DNA from 3 places in the Massilia sp. IC2-476 genome. Region 1 is predicted to be linked to each of the others. Evidence: predicted binding sites of a transcription regulator. Region 1 holds the regulator's gene; each other region holds the start of a gene.
The links. Region 1 encodes sigma-54, which starts transcription at its own class of promoters, with help from an activator protein. Its sites were predicted from a motif close to TGGCANGNAANCTGCTTT; they were not measured.
Positions count from the first base shown of each region.

Region 2: LK539_RS04180 (PEP-CTERM sorting domain-containing protein) is a predicted target of sigma-54. The motif match lies at 1,707-1,724, and genes of this name have one in related genera.
Region 3: prpB (methylisocitrate lyase) is a predicted target of sigma-54. The motif match lies at 1,690-1,707, and genes of this name have one in related genera.

Region 1 is NZ_JAJFER010000008.1:48,226-53,628, reverse strand. Features, by position in the region: gene rapZ (RNase adapter RapZ) at 1-155, shown strand, start outside; gene LK539_RS19425 (enoyl-CoA hydratase/isomerase family protein) at 302-1,387, opposite strand; gene hpf (ribosome hibernation-promoting factor, HPF/YfiA family) at 1,529-1,882, opposite strand; gene LK539_RS19415 (RNA polymerase factor sigma-54) at 1,940-3,409, opposite strand; gene lptB (LPS export ABC transporter ATP-binding protein) at 3,412-4,197, opposite strand; gene lptA (lipopolysaccharide transport periplasmic protein LptA) at 4,194-4,745, opposite strand; gene lptC (LPS export ABC transporter periplasmic protein LptC) at 4,776-5,375, opposite strand; gene LK539_RS19395 (HAD family hydrolase) at 5,378-5,403, opposite strand, start outside.
Region 2 is NZ_JAJFER010000001.1:930,211-935,613, forward strand. Features, by position in the region: gene dnaE (DNA polymerase III subunit alpha) at 1-27, opposite strand, end outside; gene LK539_RS04175 (PEP-CTERM sorting domain-containing protein) at 121-795, opposite strand; gene LK539_RS04180 (PEP-CTERM sorting domain-containing protein) at 1,005-1,673, opposite strand; gene LK539_RS04185 (sterol desaturase family protein) at 1,814-2,635, opposite strand; gene LK539_RS04190 (acyltransferase) at 2,812-3,933, opposite strand; gene LK539_RS04195 (sulfurtransferase) at 4,183-5,046, shown strand; gene LK539_RS04200 (DUF4214 domain-containing protein) at 5,219-5,403, opposite strand, start outside.
Region 3 is NZ_JAJFER010000003.1:20,122-25,524, reverse strand. Features, by position in the region: gene prpC (2-methylcitrate synthase) at 1-728, opposite strand, end outside; gene prpB (methylisocitrate lyase) at 758-1,648, opposite strand; gene LK539_RS09050 (cation acetate symporter) at 1,851-3,506, opposite strand; gene LK539_RS09045 (DUF485 domain-containing protein) at 3,503-3,829, opposite strand; gene prpR (propionate catabolism operon regulatory protein PrpR) at 3,989-5,403, shown strand, end outside.

The DNA of each region.
Region 1 (5,403 bases):
AGACCGATAACCGCTCCTACCTGACGGTGGCGGTGGGCTGCACCGGCGGGCAGCACCGCTCGGTGTACATGGCGGAGCGGCTGGGCGCCTACTTCGGGCAGACGGAGCGGGTAATCATTCGCCATCGCGAGCAGCCGAAGCACGCGGCGGTTTGATTTAATCGTTAACCGAAAACCGTCGTTCCGGCGAAGGCCGGAACCCAAGTTTGCATGCGTACCTTCGGCTCTTCGTGGATAGGCTAACGCTGCGCAACGGAATTGGATCCCGGCCTGCGCCGGGATGACGGTTTTGAGGCCGGTGGTCAGGACAGATGGCGCAGCGGGTGCGCGTATTCTGGCCACACCGGCTCGAAGAACCTTGCCACCATCTCCGGCGTCACTTCCTCCAGCGTCGCCGGATTCCACTTCGGCTGGTTGTCCTTGTCGATCACCAGCGCCCGCACGCCCTCCAGCACCTCGCCATGCTCGAAATTGCGGCGCACCAGGTTGCGTTCCATGCGCAGGCAGTCCGCGACGTCGAGCGATGCCCCGCGTTGCAGGAGTTCGCGCGTCACGCACATCATCAGGGGCGAACGCTGGCGCATCGCCTTGAGCGCCTTCTGCGCGAACAGGTTCTCGTCACGCGCCAGCGATTCCATGATTGCGCCCACCGAGGCCGCGCCGAAATGCGCATCGATCACGCCGCGCTGCGCCTGCAGTTCGCTCGCGCCCTGCTGCCCTGCGAACTGCGCCGCGAAGGCGTGGATCGCCGCCGGCAGTTCGGCGCCCGGCGTGGTCTCGATCAGCGCCTGAAGACCAACCAGCTCGACGCCCGGCACGAACACGTCCGCCAGCCCCACGTAGAGCGCATCGGCCGCGCCGATGGTGAGGCCGGTCAGGCCCAGGTACTGACCCAGCTGGCCCGGCGCATGCGACAGGAAATGGCTGCCGCCCACGTCCGGGAACAGGCCGATGTTCACCTCGGGCATGGCCATCTTGGTGCGCTCGGTCACGATGCGCAGGCCGCAATCGGGGCCGCCTTGGGCTATGCCCATGCCGCCGCCCATCACCACGCCGTCCATCAGCGCAATATAGGGCTTCGGATAGAAGTGGATCAGGTGGTTCAGTGCGTATTCTTCGGTGAAGAAGTCTTCCAGCAGCGCGCTGCCGCCGGTCGGGCCGACGTGGCCCATCTCGTGGAAGAAGCGGATGTCGCCGCCCGCGCACAGGGCCTTCTCGCTGGTGCTGGTGATGACCACCGCGTCGATGCCCGCGTCGTCCTTCCACTGCAGCAGGATCGCGGTCAAGGCACGGACCATGTCGAGCGACAGGGAATTCAGGGCTTTCGGTCGGTCGAGCGTAATGACGCCGGTGCGATTGGCGACGCGGGTCAGGACGGTGTCGGTCATGATCGTGTTCTGTGGTCGAAAAGACATGCATTCTACAGAACTACCGTGTAAAACCGGAAGCCTCGAAAAGTAACAGCTTCGTACAAATGCAAAAAGGGCGTCCCCTCAGACGCCCTTGCTGTGTTTGCGGTCGCCCGTTGATTACGCGGCGGCGGCTTCTCCGTTGTCCGGAAGGCGCTTGTGCGCCACGTGGTTATGGTCTTGCAGCATGGATTTGTGTTTCAGAACCTGCCTGTCCAGTCTGTCCATCAGGGTGTCGATGGCCGCGTAGAGATCCTGTGCAGCGCTTGCGACGTGGAGGATCTTGCCCGATACCTGGAGGTTGATCTCGGCTTTCTGCCGTTTTTCTTTTTCAGTGAGGTTATCGATGGCGAGGAACACGTGGGTGTCGATCACGTGGTCGAAATGGCGGGTGATGCGCTCGAGCTTATTCTGAACGTATTCACGGATGGCGGGGGTGACTTCGAGGTGGTGGCCGCTGATGGTGAGGTTCATACACACTCCTTGGGAAGGTGCCCTGCCCGCCCCACAAGGTTGAAGTGGGCAGATGCTTTACAGGGATTTGCGGAGGCTGACGGGCGGAATCTTGAGCGCTTCACGGTACTTGGCGACCGTGCGGCGGGCAATGACCATACCTTGTTCCCCGAGCATCTCCGCGATCTTGCTGTCGGATAGAGGATTCCTAGGGTCTTCTGCTCCTGTCAATTGCGCGATGAGCGCGCGGATCGCCGTCGAGGAGGCTTCTCCCCCCGCTTCGGTGGCGACATGGCTTCCGAAGAAGTACTTCAGCTCAAACATGCCGTGCGGGGTCAGCATGTATTTCTGCGTGGTTACACGAGAGATGGTGCTCTCGTGTAGGCCTAGTGTATCAGCTATCTCACGCAAAACAAGAGGGCGCATGGCAACCGCGCCGTGGCTGAAAAAGTTGCGCTGGCGCTCCACAATTGCCTCTGCGACACGCAGGATCGTGTCGAAGCGCTGGCGCATATTCTTGATCAGCCACTTGGCTTCCTGCAGCTGCGCGCCCATCTGGCTTTCGCTCCTGCCCTGCTTGAGCAGGTTGGCGTACAGCGTGTTCACGCGCAGCTTGGGCATCACGTCGGGATTGAGCGCCACCGCCCAGCCGCTCTTGGCGCGGCGCACGATCACGTCCGGCACCACGTAGTCCGAGGTGTTCGATGCGAAGGCCGCACCCGGGTGCGGATTGCAGCGGCGCACCACGGCCTGCACTTCGCGCAGGTCTTCGTCGTCGCAGTCGAGCGCCTTTTTCAGCTTGCTGTATTCGCGCTGCGCGAACCAGCTCAGGTAACCCTCGACGATCTGCAGGGCCAGGCGCCGCGTCACCAGCGGCACGCCCGCCATGCGGCGGATCTGCAGCGCCAGGCATTCGGCCGCGCTGCGCGCGCCGACGCCGATCGGGTCGAGGCTCTGCACCAGCGCCAGCGCGCAGCGCAGTTCGTCCATCTCGATGTCCAGCTCGCCCGGCAGGCGCGCGTGGATCTCGTCGAGCGGCTCTTCCAGGTAGCCGTTGTCGTCGAGGGCGTCGATCACCAGCTCGGCCAGGGCCCGGTCGCGCGCGCTGCAGCCGGTCAGGCGGATCTGTTCGGCCAGGTGTTCGCGCAGCGTGATGCCGTCGGCTTCCAGTTGCGGGCGGCCGTCCTCGTCGTCGCCGCTGCGTGCGCCGCCGCCTTCACCGCCCCAGTCGGCGTCGGCCTCGCCGCCCCCACTGTCGGCGCCGTCCTCCATGCTCTCGCCTTCCGGCTTCGCGCCCTCCTGCGCTTCCTGTCCCGGGGCGGGCGCCTCGCCGTTCGCCGGCGCGTTGTTGATGGCGCCGTCGGCCAGCAGCCGCACCGAGCGGTCGAGCGGGTCGTCGAGCCGCTCCAGCAGCGGATTGTCGTGCAGGATCTGCTCGATCTCCTGGTGCAGTTCGAGCGTGGACAGCTGCAGCAGGCGGATCGACTGCTGCAGTTGCGGCGTCAGCGCCAGGTGCTGCGAAGTGCGTAGCTGGAGACTCTGCTTCATCGTTACATTCTGAAGTGCTCGCCCAGATACACGCGGCGCACCGATTCGTTGGCGATGATGTCGTCGGGGCGGCCGGATGCCAGCACGGCGCCCTGGTTGATGATGTAGGCGCGGTCGCAGATGCCGAGGGTCTCGCGCACGTTGTGGTCGGTGATCAGGACGCCGATGTTGCGCTCTTTCAGGAAGCGCACGATGCGCTGGATCTCGATCACCGCGATCGGGTCCACGCCGGCGAAGGGTTCGTCGAGCAGCACGAAGCGCGGATTGGTCGCCAGTGCGCGCGCGATCTCCACGCGGCGCCGCTCGCCGCCCGACAGCGACAGCGCCGGGTTCTCGCGCAGCTTCTCGATCTGCAGTTCGGCTAGCAGGGTGTCGAGGCGCTCGTTGATCTGGTCCTTCGAGAGCGGCTTGCCGTCCACGCGCTGCAGTTCCAGCACGGCGCGGATGTTCTCTTCCACCGTCAGCCGGCGGAACACCGAGGCTTCCTGCGGCAGGTAGGACAGGCCCAGCACCGCGCGCCGGTGGATCGGCAGGTTCGAGATGTCGGTGCCGTTGATGTCGATGGTGCCGGCGTCCGACGGCACCAGGCCGACGATCATGTAGAAGGAGGTGGTCTTGCCGGCGCCGTTGGGACCCAGCAGGCCGACCACTTCGCCGCAGTCCACCTGCAGCGACACGTCGCGCACCACCAGGCGCTTGCCGTAGCTCTTCTGCAGGCCCTTGACCACCAGGGTGCTGCAGGTATCAAGCGCCGTGGCCGGCGTGCCTGCCGTCATGGTGGCCGTCATTGCTTGGCGCCTTCGCTGGTGGTGCGCTTGGGCGCCAGGATCAGGGTGCCGCGGCCGCCGCCGACCTTGCTGGCGCCGCTGGCGTCGTTGCGCACGGTCGCCACTTCGCGCCGGTTGTCGTAGGAGATGAAGGGCCCCTGGATTTCATTGGTCATGCGGCCGTTCTCCAGCTCGCGCACTTCGGCGTTGGAGAACAGCTTCACCAGCTCGGCGCGCTCGTCGTACTCGATGCGCTGGGCCTGGCCCTCGACCCACAGGTCGGGACCGCCATCGCGCTTCTGGCGGAAGGTCGCAATCTTGCCGTTGTTGGCGGTGAGGGTCACGCTCATGTAGCCTTCCGGCGTTTCCTTGACCAGGGCGCGGTCGGACTTCAGCACCAGCGTGCCGCGCGTGAGCACGACGTTGCCGGTCAGGATGCGGGTCTGGGTGACCTCGTCGACATCGAGAGTGTCGAAGTTGATCACGGCCTGCTTGAGCGAATCGGCACGCTCGGCCGAGGCGCCGAAGGCGATCAGGCTGAGAAGTGCGGCTGCGATAATTTTTTTCATATTGCTTGTCCTGGGTTGGCGGCGCCGTGCTTATTGGCGCGCACGTGGCGGATAGACGATCTGGCCGCGGCTGGCGAGGTGCAGCTTCTGGGTCGCGTTGTTGGCGACCATGCCGGTGCCGACCACGGTGGAGGCGCCCAGCTGCATGTCGACCGGCTTCGCGGTCTTGAGGATTTCCTCGTCGGGCAGCACGGTCAGGGCCTCGGTGCGCACACGCAGTGCTTCGCTGGTCGGTGTGGCCGGACGCTGGATGTCGACCTTGCCGAGCAGTTCGACGCGGTGCTCGCCGTGGTAGATCTCGGCGCGGTTGGCGACGATGGTCATGCGCGGGCGCCCCGGCGTCACGCCTTCCATCACCGGGCTCTCGACGCGCGACACGTCGCCCTGCGGCACGTGCGCCAGGCGCTTGCCGGACACCACGTAGCTCGGCTTGCCCTGCTCCGTCATGCGCACGAAGGAGAAGTTCTCGACGATGTAGTCGGGTTCATCCGGCGGGCCGCCGAAGCGGGCGTCGCCGTCCTCGCGCTCCATCACCTGCACCAGCCAGAAGCTGCCGACGGCGCAGAAGGTTGCGATCATCATGATCGCCAGGAGCTTCCAGCGGTGGGCGGTGCGCTTGTAAGTGACCATGCTTATGCAAAATAAGGCGCGAGCGCCT
Region 2 (5,403 bases), on a different contig from region 1:
GAGGTGGGTGAAAGTCGGGGAAGTCATCCGGACATTTTACCGCGACCGGAGCGGGCATGGCATGCTGAACTTGCCAGTCGGCATGCCACCGTGGCGATTTCGCCAAGCTTCGCGCCAGGGTCAGGCGGCCTTGCGCGCCCCACGCCGACGCATCGCCACCATGCCGGCAGCCGCCAGTCCCAGCAGCGATAACGATCCCGGCTCCGGCACGTCAGTGACCGTGATGTTGGTGAAATTCACCGTGATGTCATTGAGGTTGGCGGTACGGATGCCGAAGCTGGAAAAGGCGTTGAATCCGCTGTTGCCGGATGCGAATGCATCCGAACCGGTCAGGGAGGCTTTTTCCTGGGCGGTAGGGTTCAGCCAAAGGTCGAAGCGGTTGTAGTTGTTGCTCGTTCCCAGCTTGGACAGGCGCCCGAACAAGGTGTAGGTGGCAGGCAGCGGAGCGATATCGGAAGGATTCACGTAGTTCTGCGGTAGCCAGTTCGATCCGTTCATGCGAACGAACAGGTCGTTGTTGCAGCTGCTGTCGCAATTCGCCTTGAGCCCGATGTTCGGTCCGTCGCTGTTACCGAAATAAAAGACTGCGAAATCGTTGTTTCCGAGCGTCCCATCGTAACTGACAGTAAATTCGATCAGGATGTCGTTCCGGGCGGGAGAAAGGAAATTGAACGTTGCTGCTGGATTGGCATTGGTAGTCAGAGTCTGGTTCGGTACTGTGATCACACTGGCGTGCGCCGATTGCGCGAGGAGGCCGAATGCAAGGCTGGCGAGCGCCATTCGAAGTTTATTCATGGAAATCCCCTTTGGTTATCGTGGTGTAGCTACTACGGGTATGCAAACGCCGTGCCATACCATGAGTTACAGAGTGAAGGCAGGTAAATTCGCGTATGCCGAATGCATGGCGATGTAAGGAATGTCGACACTCGCCGGGTGGGAGGCATCAATAGCTTCGTGTCCGGCCCGTGGGACGAGACCGACGCCTACCTGGCCTGGTGCGCAGCTCAGGCCTTGCGCCGGCGGCCCAGTGCGCCTATCCCTGCAAGAGCCAGGCCCAACAGCGACAGCGTGCCCGGCTCTGGAACGGCATTGATGCTCACGTTCTCGAAGCGGACGCTCACGTCATTCAGGTTGACGGTGCGGATGCCGAAGTTGGTGAACGACGTCAGCCCGGTATCGCCCTTGGCGATCGCATCCGGCGTAATGAATTTCGTCATTTCATCCGCGGTCGGATTGAGCCAGATGGCGAAGCGGTCGTAGTCGCCCTTGGCTTCCGACTTGTACAGGCGGCCGAACACGTGATACGAGCCGGTCTGCGCCACCATGTCGGTGTTGGCGAGATAGGCGGAGGTCTCGAGGCCGGTACCGTACATGCGCGCAAACAGGTCATTGCTGCAGGAAGCATTGCCGCAGTTGGCCTTCAGGCCGATGTTCGGGCCATCGGTCTTGCCGAACCAGAAGGAGGCGAAGTCGTTGTCGCCCAATACGCCGGTGTAGCTGATGCGGAAGTCGACCAGAACGTCGTTGCGGGCTCCAGTGGCGAGCTTCCACTGGGCTGCGGTGTCGCTATTGGTGGTGAAGGTCATTGGTGCCGGCGTGATCGTCACGGCAGCGGCGCTACCGGCGGCAGCGGTCATGAAGAGTGCAACGAAGGCAGTGGTCAGCTTTTTCACAAAAACACCTCTGTTAAAGTAGATGCTTTCGCAAATGCAATTTTCATGCCAGTAAAGCAATACTATTGCAAATCAAACATTTAGTATTTCTTGATTGAACTCTTCGGTTCCGCCATGTAAAGAATTCCGACACGCGATGATCAGGGTTTGCTGCGCAATTTTTGAAACGGGCGGAACAGGTATTCGCGCACGTTCTGTGCTTCGTCGTACTCGTCCAGCCCGGTGTCCGGCCACTCGTTGCGCTTCGGGAAGTGGGCGGTGCGGAACACCAGGTCCCAGAACGACGAGAAGGAGCCGAAGTTGCGGTTCCAATGATGCTTCTCGACCGAGTGGTGGATGCGGTGGAAGCGGTTGTCGGCCACGATATAGCGCAGCGGCCCCAGCGACAGCTTGGTGTGCGAGTGGATGTACTGCCCCTGGGCGCCCAGCAGCAGCCAGGCCAGCACCGGCACGAAGCCCGGATCGACCCTGACCAGCAGGCTCATCGGGATGATCATGAAGGGGATGCGGAAGATCTCTTCGGTCCAGTGGTGATTGCTGTTCCACGCGCTCATTTCGCGGATCGCGTGGTGTTCGGCGTGGAAGACCCACAGGAACTTCCAGGTATGCTGGGCGCGGTGGAACCAGTAATAGAAGAAATCGCTGACGAGGAGGGACAGCAGCGGCGCCACGATCCAGCCCAGTACGGTGAGGACCTTGTTTTCGGAAGCGAAGTATTCGCTCAGGGTGATGCTGACCAGGGGCTGGATGCCGAGCTTGCCCCAGAAGCTGGTGAACGCGGTGAGGAAAGCGACCGTGATGACGATGTAGACGGTCCACAGCATGGCGCCCCGCAGCCGCGACTTGAGCGAGTACTTGTTCCAGCCGATGATCAGCTCGAGCACGCACAGGATCATGGAGACGTACAGGATACGCCATCCGTAATCGAGCATGTTGTGGCCGGCCTGGGTCAGGTACTCCATCGTTCGTCGTTTATCTGTTCAAGAATGCCGGACATGATAGCCGAAAATGTGTGCGGCCGCGTATCGCGGTAGGGTGGGCGGGTCTCCCGCCCACGCGGCGATTGTTATCGGTTCCGATCACGTGCTCGACGATCTTGCTGCCGCGTATCACCGCGTGGGCGGAGAATCCGCCCACCCTACGAAACCGAGGCTACCGGCATGGTGCGTCCGGCCCCATAACTACGTCGCATGCGCAGGAAAGGTTCTTCAACGATGTGGTAGCAAAGCGTCGCCAGCGCCCAAGTGCCGGCGTAGCACACTGCAAACATGATGGCGGCGTCCACCAGGGGCGTGCCCGTCGGCGCGATCAGGCGGAAGCGCACGGCCATGATGTGCAGCAAGGCCATGTGCAGCAGATAGAAGGAAAAACTCACCTTGCCGCCCTGGCTGAGCGCGCGTTCGATCGGTCCCGGCAGGCGTGGAGCGAACGACACCCAGGCCAGGATCAGCGCGGCCCACCCCAGGCTCTCGATCATCGACCAGTAGACCCAGAAGCCGGATTTCGGCGTGGCGCCGAAAGGCGCGATACGGTGCATTAGGGCCGTGTCCCACATCACCAGCGCGATGCTGGCCACAAGCAAAACGGGCGCGAAGCGCGCCAGCGACGCCTGCCAGCGCCCGTAGAGCATGGCCGCGGCCATGCCGATCAGGAACTGGTCGAAGCGGCCGACCCAGGTGCTGAAGTACATCAGCGTGCTGTTGTCGTTGACGGTGAAGGCCGCTACCTTGAAGAAGGCCATCAGGACCAGCCAGCCGCCCAGGTAGGCGATGCCGCGCTCGAGCGTAAAACGGGCCAGGAAAGGGAAGACCATATAAAACAGGAATTCCAGCGAAATGGTCCAGGCTGCGCCCGTGATCACCGTTCCCGAGGTCGGGGCCAGCCCGAGGTTCGAGACGAAGAGATACAGCAGGTCTTGCGGCTGGAACTTGTCGCGACCGATCGAGGTCGCCAGCAGATAGATGACGAGGTAAAGCGGCAGGATGCGCAGCACGCGGTTGCGCAGGAAGTCACGGTAGACGATCTCGCGCCCGGCCCCATGCTGGTGCAGGGCGATCTGCATGAACAGGAAACCGGACAGCGTGAAGAACAAGCCGACGCCGGTATGCCCTTCCGTGATCAGCGCCGTCCAGCCTCCGGTCAGGCCGGCGCCGCCCGCGCCGCGGTATTCAAGGTGAAAATGGAACAGGAAAACGAGAGTGGCGGCAAGCCAGCGCAGCTGGTCGAGGCGGGGGTTGTACTGAATGTTCGGCGAATGCATGAAGATGGGCCGGTGGCATGTTGTTCTAGTCCGACTATTCTAATGTGAAATGATCTATTCCTTTTGGAATCTTGCGGGCTTATGTATGCGTGATTTGACCGCGTGGGCAGGTTTCCTGGCCACCCTACCATTGTCGGCAGCCGTAGGGTGGGCGGGTTTTCCCGCCCACGCGGTGACCGGTAACCCGCACGGCACGATCAGCTGGCTTATAATAGCCGGCTGTCTTTCCTGCCGGTTCTTCATTCCGCCATGCACGTCAATATCGCCGCCTACAAATTCATCACCCTCGACAATCTCGAAGACCTGCGCCCTGCCTACCAGGCAAAGTGCAACGAGCTGGGCCTGAAGGGGACCGTCCTGTTGACGCCGGAAGGCATCAATATGTTCGTGTCCGGCCCGCGCGAACAGATCGACGGGTACCTGGACTGGGTCCGCAACGACCCGCGCCTGGCCGACCTCGAGTGGAAGGAAAGCCTGTCGAACGAGCAGTCGCACAAGCGCATGCTGGTGAAGATCAAGAAGGAGATCATCACGATGCGCATGCCGCTCATCAAGCCGGAACTCGGACGTGCGCCGTCGGTCGATCCAAAGACGCTCAAGCGCTGGCTCGACCAGGGCCACGACGACGATGGCGTGCCGGTGGTGATGATGGAAACCCGCAATGCCTTCGAAGTCGACGTCGGCACTTTCGAGAACACGCTCGACTACCGCATCGAGAAGTTCACGGAATTCCCGGAAGTGGCGGCCCGGCACAAGGATGAGCTGGCCGGCAAGACGGTGGTCACCTTCTGCACCGGCGGCATCCGCTGCGAAAAGGCGGCGATCCACATGAAGGACATCGGCTACGAGCGCGTCTACCAGCTCGAAGGCGGCATCCTGAAATACTTCGAGGAAGTCGGCGGCGACCACTACCAGGGCGACTGCTTCGTGTTCGACTACCGCACCGCGCTCAACCCCAAGCTCGAGCCGACCGAAACCGTGCAATGCTTCGCCTGCCGCGCCGTGGTCACGCCGCGCCAGCAACTGTCGCCCGATTATGTGGTGGGAGTATCTTGCCCGCACTGCGCCGGCAAGAAGCTGGAACAGGCAGGACAGGTGTCGGCCGCGCAATAAAGCCTTGCGCGCGCCGCCACCCGGCGCCTTGTTTGACAACCCGGGACGACCATGCTGCGATTGTGCGCTACCTGCGCCATACCGCGTCGTTCCGAGTCTCGGGACTGCTCGGCGGTTGTACCCGCCCTACTTCTCAAAAATTTCAGAAAACGTCTGTTTTTGAAATAATATTTCAGGCCACTGCCATCTCGTCGAAGCCCAGGCCGCTCGGGGTACCGACGATGCGTGCGATGGTGGCATCGATGTTGCCCGGGTCCATGTGCATGGCGATCGTGTCCAGGCTCTTGATGCCGGCGAGGTAGTCGATGGCGATCTTGTTGGCAGCCGCACCGCTGTATGCGGTTCGTTCGGCCTGGG
Region 3 (5,403 bases), on a different contig from region 1:
TGGATGTCCAGCGCCACTTCGTTCGCACCGCCATGTTTCGGACCGCGCAGCGCACCGATTGCGCCGGTGATGGCCGAGTGGATGTCCGAGCCGGTACCGGCGATCACGCGGGAGGTAAAGGTCGAGGCGTTGAACTCGTGTTCCGCGTACAGGATCAGCGAGGTGTGCATCGCGCGCACCCAGGACTCGCGTGGCTTTTCGCCGTGCAGCAGGTGCAGGAAGTGGCCGCCGATCGAGTCGTCGTCGGTCTCGACGTCGATGCGCTTGCCACTATGACTGAAGTGGTACCAGTACAGCAGCATCGAACCGAAGGACGCCATCAGGCGGTCGGCGATATCGCGCGCGCCCGGGATGTTGTGGTCGTCCTTTTCCGGCAGCGTGCAGCCCAGCACGGATACCCCGGTGCGCATCACGTCCATCGGGTGGGCGCCGGCCGGCAGCGCTTCCAGCGCGCTCTTGACGGCTTGCGGCAGCCCGCGCAAGGACTTCAGCTTGGCCTTGTAGCCCTTCAGTTCAGCGCTCGTCGGCAGCTTGCCGTGCACCAGCAGGTAGGCGATCTCTTCGAATTCGCAGGTGGTGGCGACGTCCAGGATGTCATAGCCGCGGTAGTGCAGATCGTTGCCGGACTTGCCCACCGAGCAGAGCGCGGTATTGCCGGCGGCGACGCCGGACAGGGCCACCGACTTCTTCGGCTTGAACGTTGGGGTCTCGTTGTTCTGGGTGCTCATGCGTGGATCTCCTGTGTTCTCGAGGTGATTTATTTGGTTTTCTTCTGGGCGAACAGCGCGTCGAGCTTCTGCTCGTAGCTGTGATAGTCGATGCGGTCGTACAGTTCCGCACGGGTCTGCATCGTGTCCAGCACGTTCTTCTGGGTGCCGTCGCGGCGGATCGCGTTGTAGACGTTCTCGGCTGCCTTGTTCATGGCGCGGAAGGCCGACAGCGGATACAGGGCGATGCTGACATTCGCACTGCGCAGTTCGTCGAGCGTGAACAGCGGGGTCGAGCCGAACTCGGTGATGTTGGCCAGCACCGGCACCTTGACGGCGTCGGCGAACTGTTTGTACATCTCCAGGCTGGTCATCGCTTCCGGGAAGATCATGTCGGCGCCCGCTTCCACGCAGGCGACGGCGCGCTCGATGGCAGCGTCCAGGCCTTCCACGGCCAGCGCGTCGGTGCGGGCCATGATCACGAAGTCATCGTCGGTACGCGCGTCGGCGGCCGCCTTGACGCGGTCGACCATCTCGTCCTTGCTGACGATTTCCTTGCCCGGGCGGTGGCCGCAACGCTTGGCGCCGACCTGGTCTTCGATGTGGCAGGCGGCGGCGCCGGCCTTGATGAGCGAGCGCACGGTGCGCGCCACGTTGAAGGCCGATGCGCCGAAACCGGTGTCGATGTCGACCAGCAGCGGCAGGTCGCAGACGTCGGTGATGCGGCGCACGTCGATCAGGACGTCTTCCAGGCTCGAGATGCCCAGGTCCGGCAGGCCCAGCGAACCGGCGGCGACGCCGCCGCCCGACAGGTAGATGGCGCGGTAGCCGGCGCGCTTGGCCAGCAGCGCGTGGTTGGCGTTGATCGCGCCGATGACCTGCAGCGGGGATTCTTCCTGGACGGCTTTGCGGAACGCGGCGCCGGCGGAGTGATGAGTCATGCTTAACCTTTCAATGATGCGTTGGTCGAATGCGGATTACCAATGCAAGGGACGTGCCAGTCTTGTTCCTGCGAAAAATCAGGTACTTAGCGGGTGTAGGACCCAATCAAATGTTTCACTGAAACGCAATCTGAAACGCAAATGAAACATTGTAGCAATAAAAAAACCCCGCCGCAGCGGGGTTCTGGCAGAGCCGGAAGGCTTAGTGGCCGGACGCTGCGGCGGCGCCGATGCCGGTTTCCGAACGCACTTCCTGCGCTTCGAAGCCGGCCTTGTCGATCGCTGCGCGCGGGCTCTTGTCGGTCACCGAGAAGAACCAGATGCCGAAGAAGCCCACGGCCATGGAGAAGATCGCCGGCGAGGTGTAGGGGAAGATCGGCGCGGCGTTGCCGAGCACGTCGACCCACACCGACTTCGACACCAGGGTCAGGATCACGGCGGTGGCCAGGCCCAGGAAGCCGCCCACGGTGGCGCCGCGGGTGGTGCAATCCTTCCACAGCACCGACATGAACAGCACCGGGAAGTTGGCCGAAGCCGCGATCGCGAAGGCCAGCGACACCATGAAGGCGACGTTCTGCTTCTCGAAGGCAATCCCCAGCAGCACGGCGATGACGCCCAGCGCGATGGTGGTGATCTTCGAGACCTTCAGTTCGTCGGCGCTGTTGGCATTGCCCTTCTTGAACACGGTGGCGTACAGGTCGTGCGACACGGCCGAGGCGCCCGACAGGGTCAGGCCGGCCACCACCGCCAGGATGGTCGCGAAGGCCACCGCCGAGATGAAGCCCAGGAAGATGTCGCCGCCCACGGCCTTGGCCAGGTGCACCGCCGCCATGTTGTTACCGCCGAGGAGCTTGCCTGCCGCGTCCTTGAAGTCCGGGTTGGTCCCGACCAGCACGATCGCGCCGAAGCCGATGATGAAGGTGAGGATGTAGAAGTAGCCGATCCAGGTGGTGGCCCACAGCACCGACTTGCGGGCTTCTTTCGCGCTCGGGACGGTGAAGAAGCGCATCAGGATGTGCGGCAGGCCGGCGGTGCCGAACATCAGCGCCATGCCGAAGGAGACTGCCGAGATCGGGTCTTTCAGGAAGCCGCCCGGGCCCATGATCGAGTCGCCCTTGGCGTGCACTTCGGTCGCGGTCGCGAACAGCTTTTCAGGGCTGAAGTTGTACTGCGCCAGCACCGAGAAGGCCATGAAGGACGCGCCTGCCAGCAGCATGACGGCCTTGATGATCTGCACCCAGGTGGTCGCGGTCATGCCGCCGAACAGCACGTAGACCATCATCAGCACGCCGACGATGACGACCGCGATCCAGTATTCCAGGCCGAAGAGCAGCTTGATCAGCTGGCCGGCGCCGACCATCTGCGCGATCAGGTAAAACGCGACCACGACCAGGGTGCCGGAGGCCGCGAACACGCGGATCGGCTTCTGGTGGAAGCGGTAGGCGGCGACGTCGGCAAAGGTGAAGCGGCCCAGGTTGCGCAGGCGCTCGGCCATCAGGAAGGTGATCACCGGCCAGCCGACCAGGAAGCCGATCGCGTAAATCAGGCCATCGAAGCCGTCCAGGAACACGGCGGCGGAAATGCCGAGGAAGGAGGCCGCCGACATGAAGTCACCGGCGATCGCCAGGCCGTTCTGGAAGCCCGAGATACCGCCGCCGGCGGTGTAGAAGTCGGAGGCCGAGCGGGTCTTGGCCGCGGCCCATTTGGTGATGAACAGGGTCAGCACGACGAAGATCGCGAACATGCTGATCGCGGTCCAGTTGGTGGCCTGCTTGGTGGCCTGGCCGAGGTCGGGCGCGGCCCATGCGGCGCCACTCAGGGCCAGCAGGGAAAGGAAGCTCAGGGCACGGGTCTTCATGCGGCCTCCTGGCGCGAGGAGGCTGCCTTGGCCTTGATGGCCTCGGTCAGCTCGTCGTATTCGCCGTTGGCGCGGCGCACGTAGATGGCGGTGACGACCACGGTGAACAGGATGACGAACAGGCCCAGCGGAATGCCCCAGGTCATGACGCCGTCGCCGAAACGGCTGCCCATAAATTCCTTGTCGAAGGCGCAGAGCAGCGTGAAGCCGTAATACACGACCATCATGCTCCAGGTGAGAATCCAGCCGAAGCGCGAGCGCTTCGTGACCAGCTTGCGATAGTTGGGGTCGGACTTGACCCGATGTACAACGTCTTGATCCAATTGTGTCTCCGGTTATCTATTCTGGTGATGCCTGTTATTCAGGGCTGGGTCCATCCTACGGGCGCGCCCTTACCTCATTCTTACGCTGCCTTACGCGGAACTGACGGCGATGGTGTTCCAGGCTGAAACAGCGGGCATGGAATCGGCTACACTTGAAACATGAGTTACGCCCCACGCAAGAGCGCAGGCAGCCCTGCCGACAGCGCCGACAAGCCCGTCATCTGGACCGTCTCGGTGTCGCGCCTGTCCGACCTGTTCCGCGACATCACCCTCGAATACGACCACCTGGCGTCGATCGAGCCGCTGCACCTGGGCTTCGACGAAGCGGCGCGCAGCCTGCGCGAGCGGCTCGCGACCGAGCATTGCGATGTGGTGATCGCGGCCGGCTCCAACGCCGCCTACCTCAAGGGCCGCATCTCGGTGCCGGTGGTGGTGGCCAAGGCCAGCGGCTTCGACGTGATGCAGGCGCTGGCGCGCGCGCGCCGCGTCTCGACGCGCATCGCCGTCATCACCTACCAGGAATCCCTGCGCGAACTGGCCGAGTTCGCCGACACCTTCGGCATCGACATCGTCCAGCGCACCTACGTGACCGAAGAGGACGCGCGCGCCGGCATCAACGAACTGAAGGCGGCCGGCATCGAGGTCATCGTCGGCGCCGGCCTGATCACCGACCTGGCCGAGGAAGCCGGCCTGACCGGCGTGTTCCTGTACTCGGCGGCCTCGATCCGCCAGGCCTTCGACGACGCGCTCGAGACGGCGCGCCTGACCCGGCTGGAAGCGGGCCGGGCTCGCCGCGGCCCCGCACCCGAAGGACGCCGCGTGCGCCGCGGCCTGAACGACCTGCGCGGCGAGTCCGGCGCGATGGAGCGCCTGCGCCAGACCGTGCTGCTGTACGCGCGCTCGCCGGCCACGGTGCTGATCCAGGGCGAGACCGGCAGCGGCAAGGAACTGGTGGCGCAGGCCATCCACCGCGAAGGCCCGCACCGCGCGGCCAACCGTCCCTTCGTGGCGGTGAACTGCGGCGCGATCGCCGAATCGCTGCTGGAATCGGAACTGTTCGGCCACGAGGAAGGCGCCTTTACGGGCGCGCGGCGCGGCGGCCATGCGGGGCTGTTCGAGGCCGCCAACGGCGGCACCCTGTTCCTCGACGAGATCGGCGAGATGCCGCTCGCCCTGCAGACGCGCCTATTGCGCGTGCTGGAAGAGCGCGAAGTGATGCGCGTGGGCGGCACCCGGCCGGTGCCAATCGAGGTGCGCGTGATCAGCGCCACCCACTGCGACCTGGAAGCGCGCGTGCGCGAGGGGCGCTTTCGCGCCGACCTGTTCTATCGCCTGGCGGTGCTGCGCCTGGCGCTGCCGCCGCTGCGCGAGCGCGACGCCGACATCGTTCCGCTGGCGGAGTGGTCGCTCAAGCACGCGCTGGCCGCGCTCGGCGCCCGGCCGCATCCGAACCTGCACGCCGAGTTGCGTGCCTGCGCGTCGCTGCTCGAAGCCTACGCCTGGCCGGGCAATGTGCGCGAGCTGCGCAACCTGATGGAACGGCTGGCCCTGTTCCTGGCGGCCGAACCCTTGCA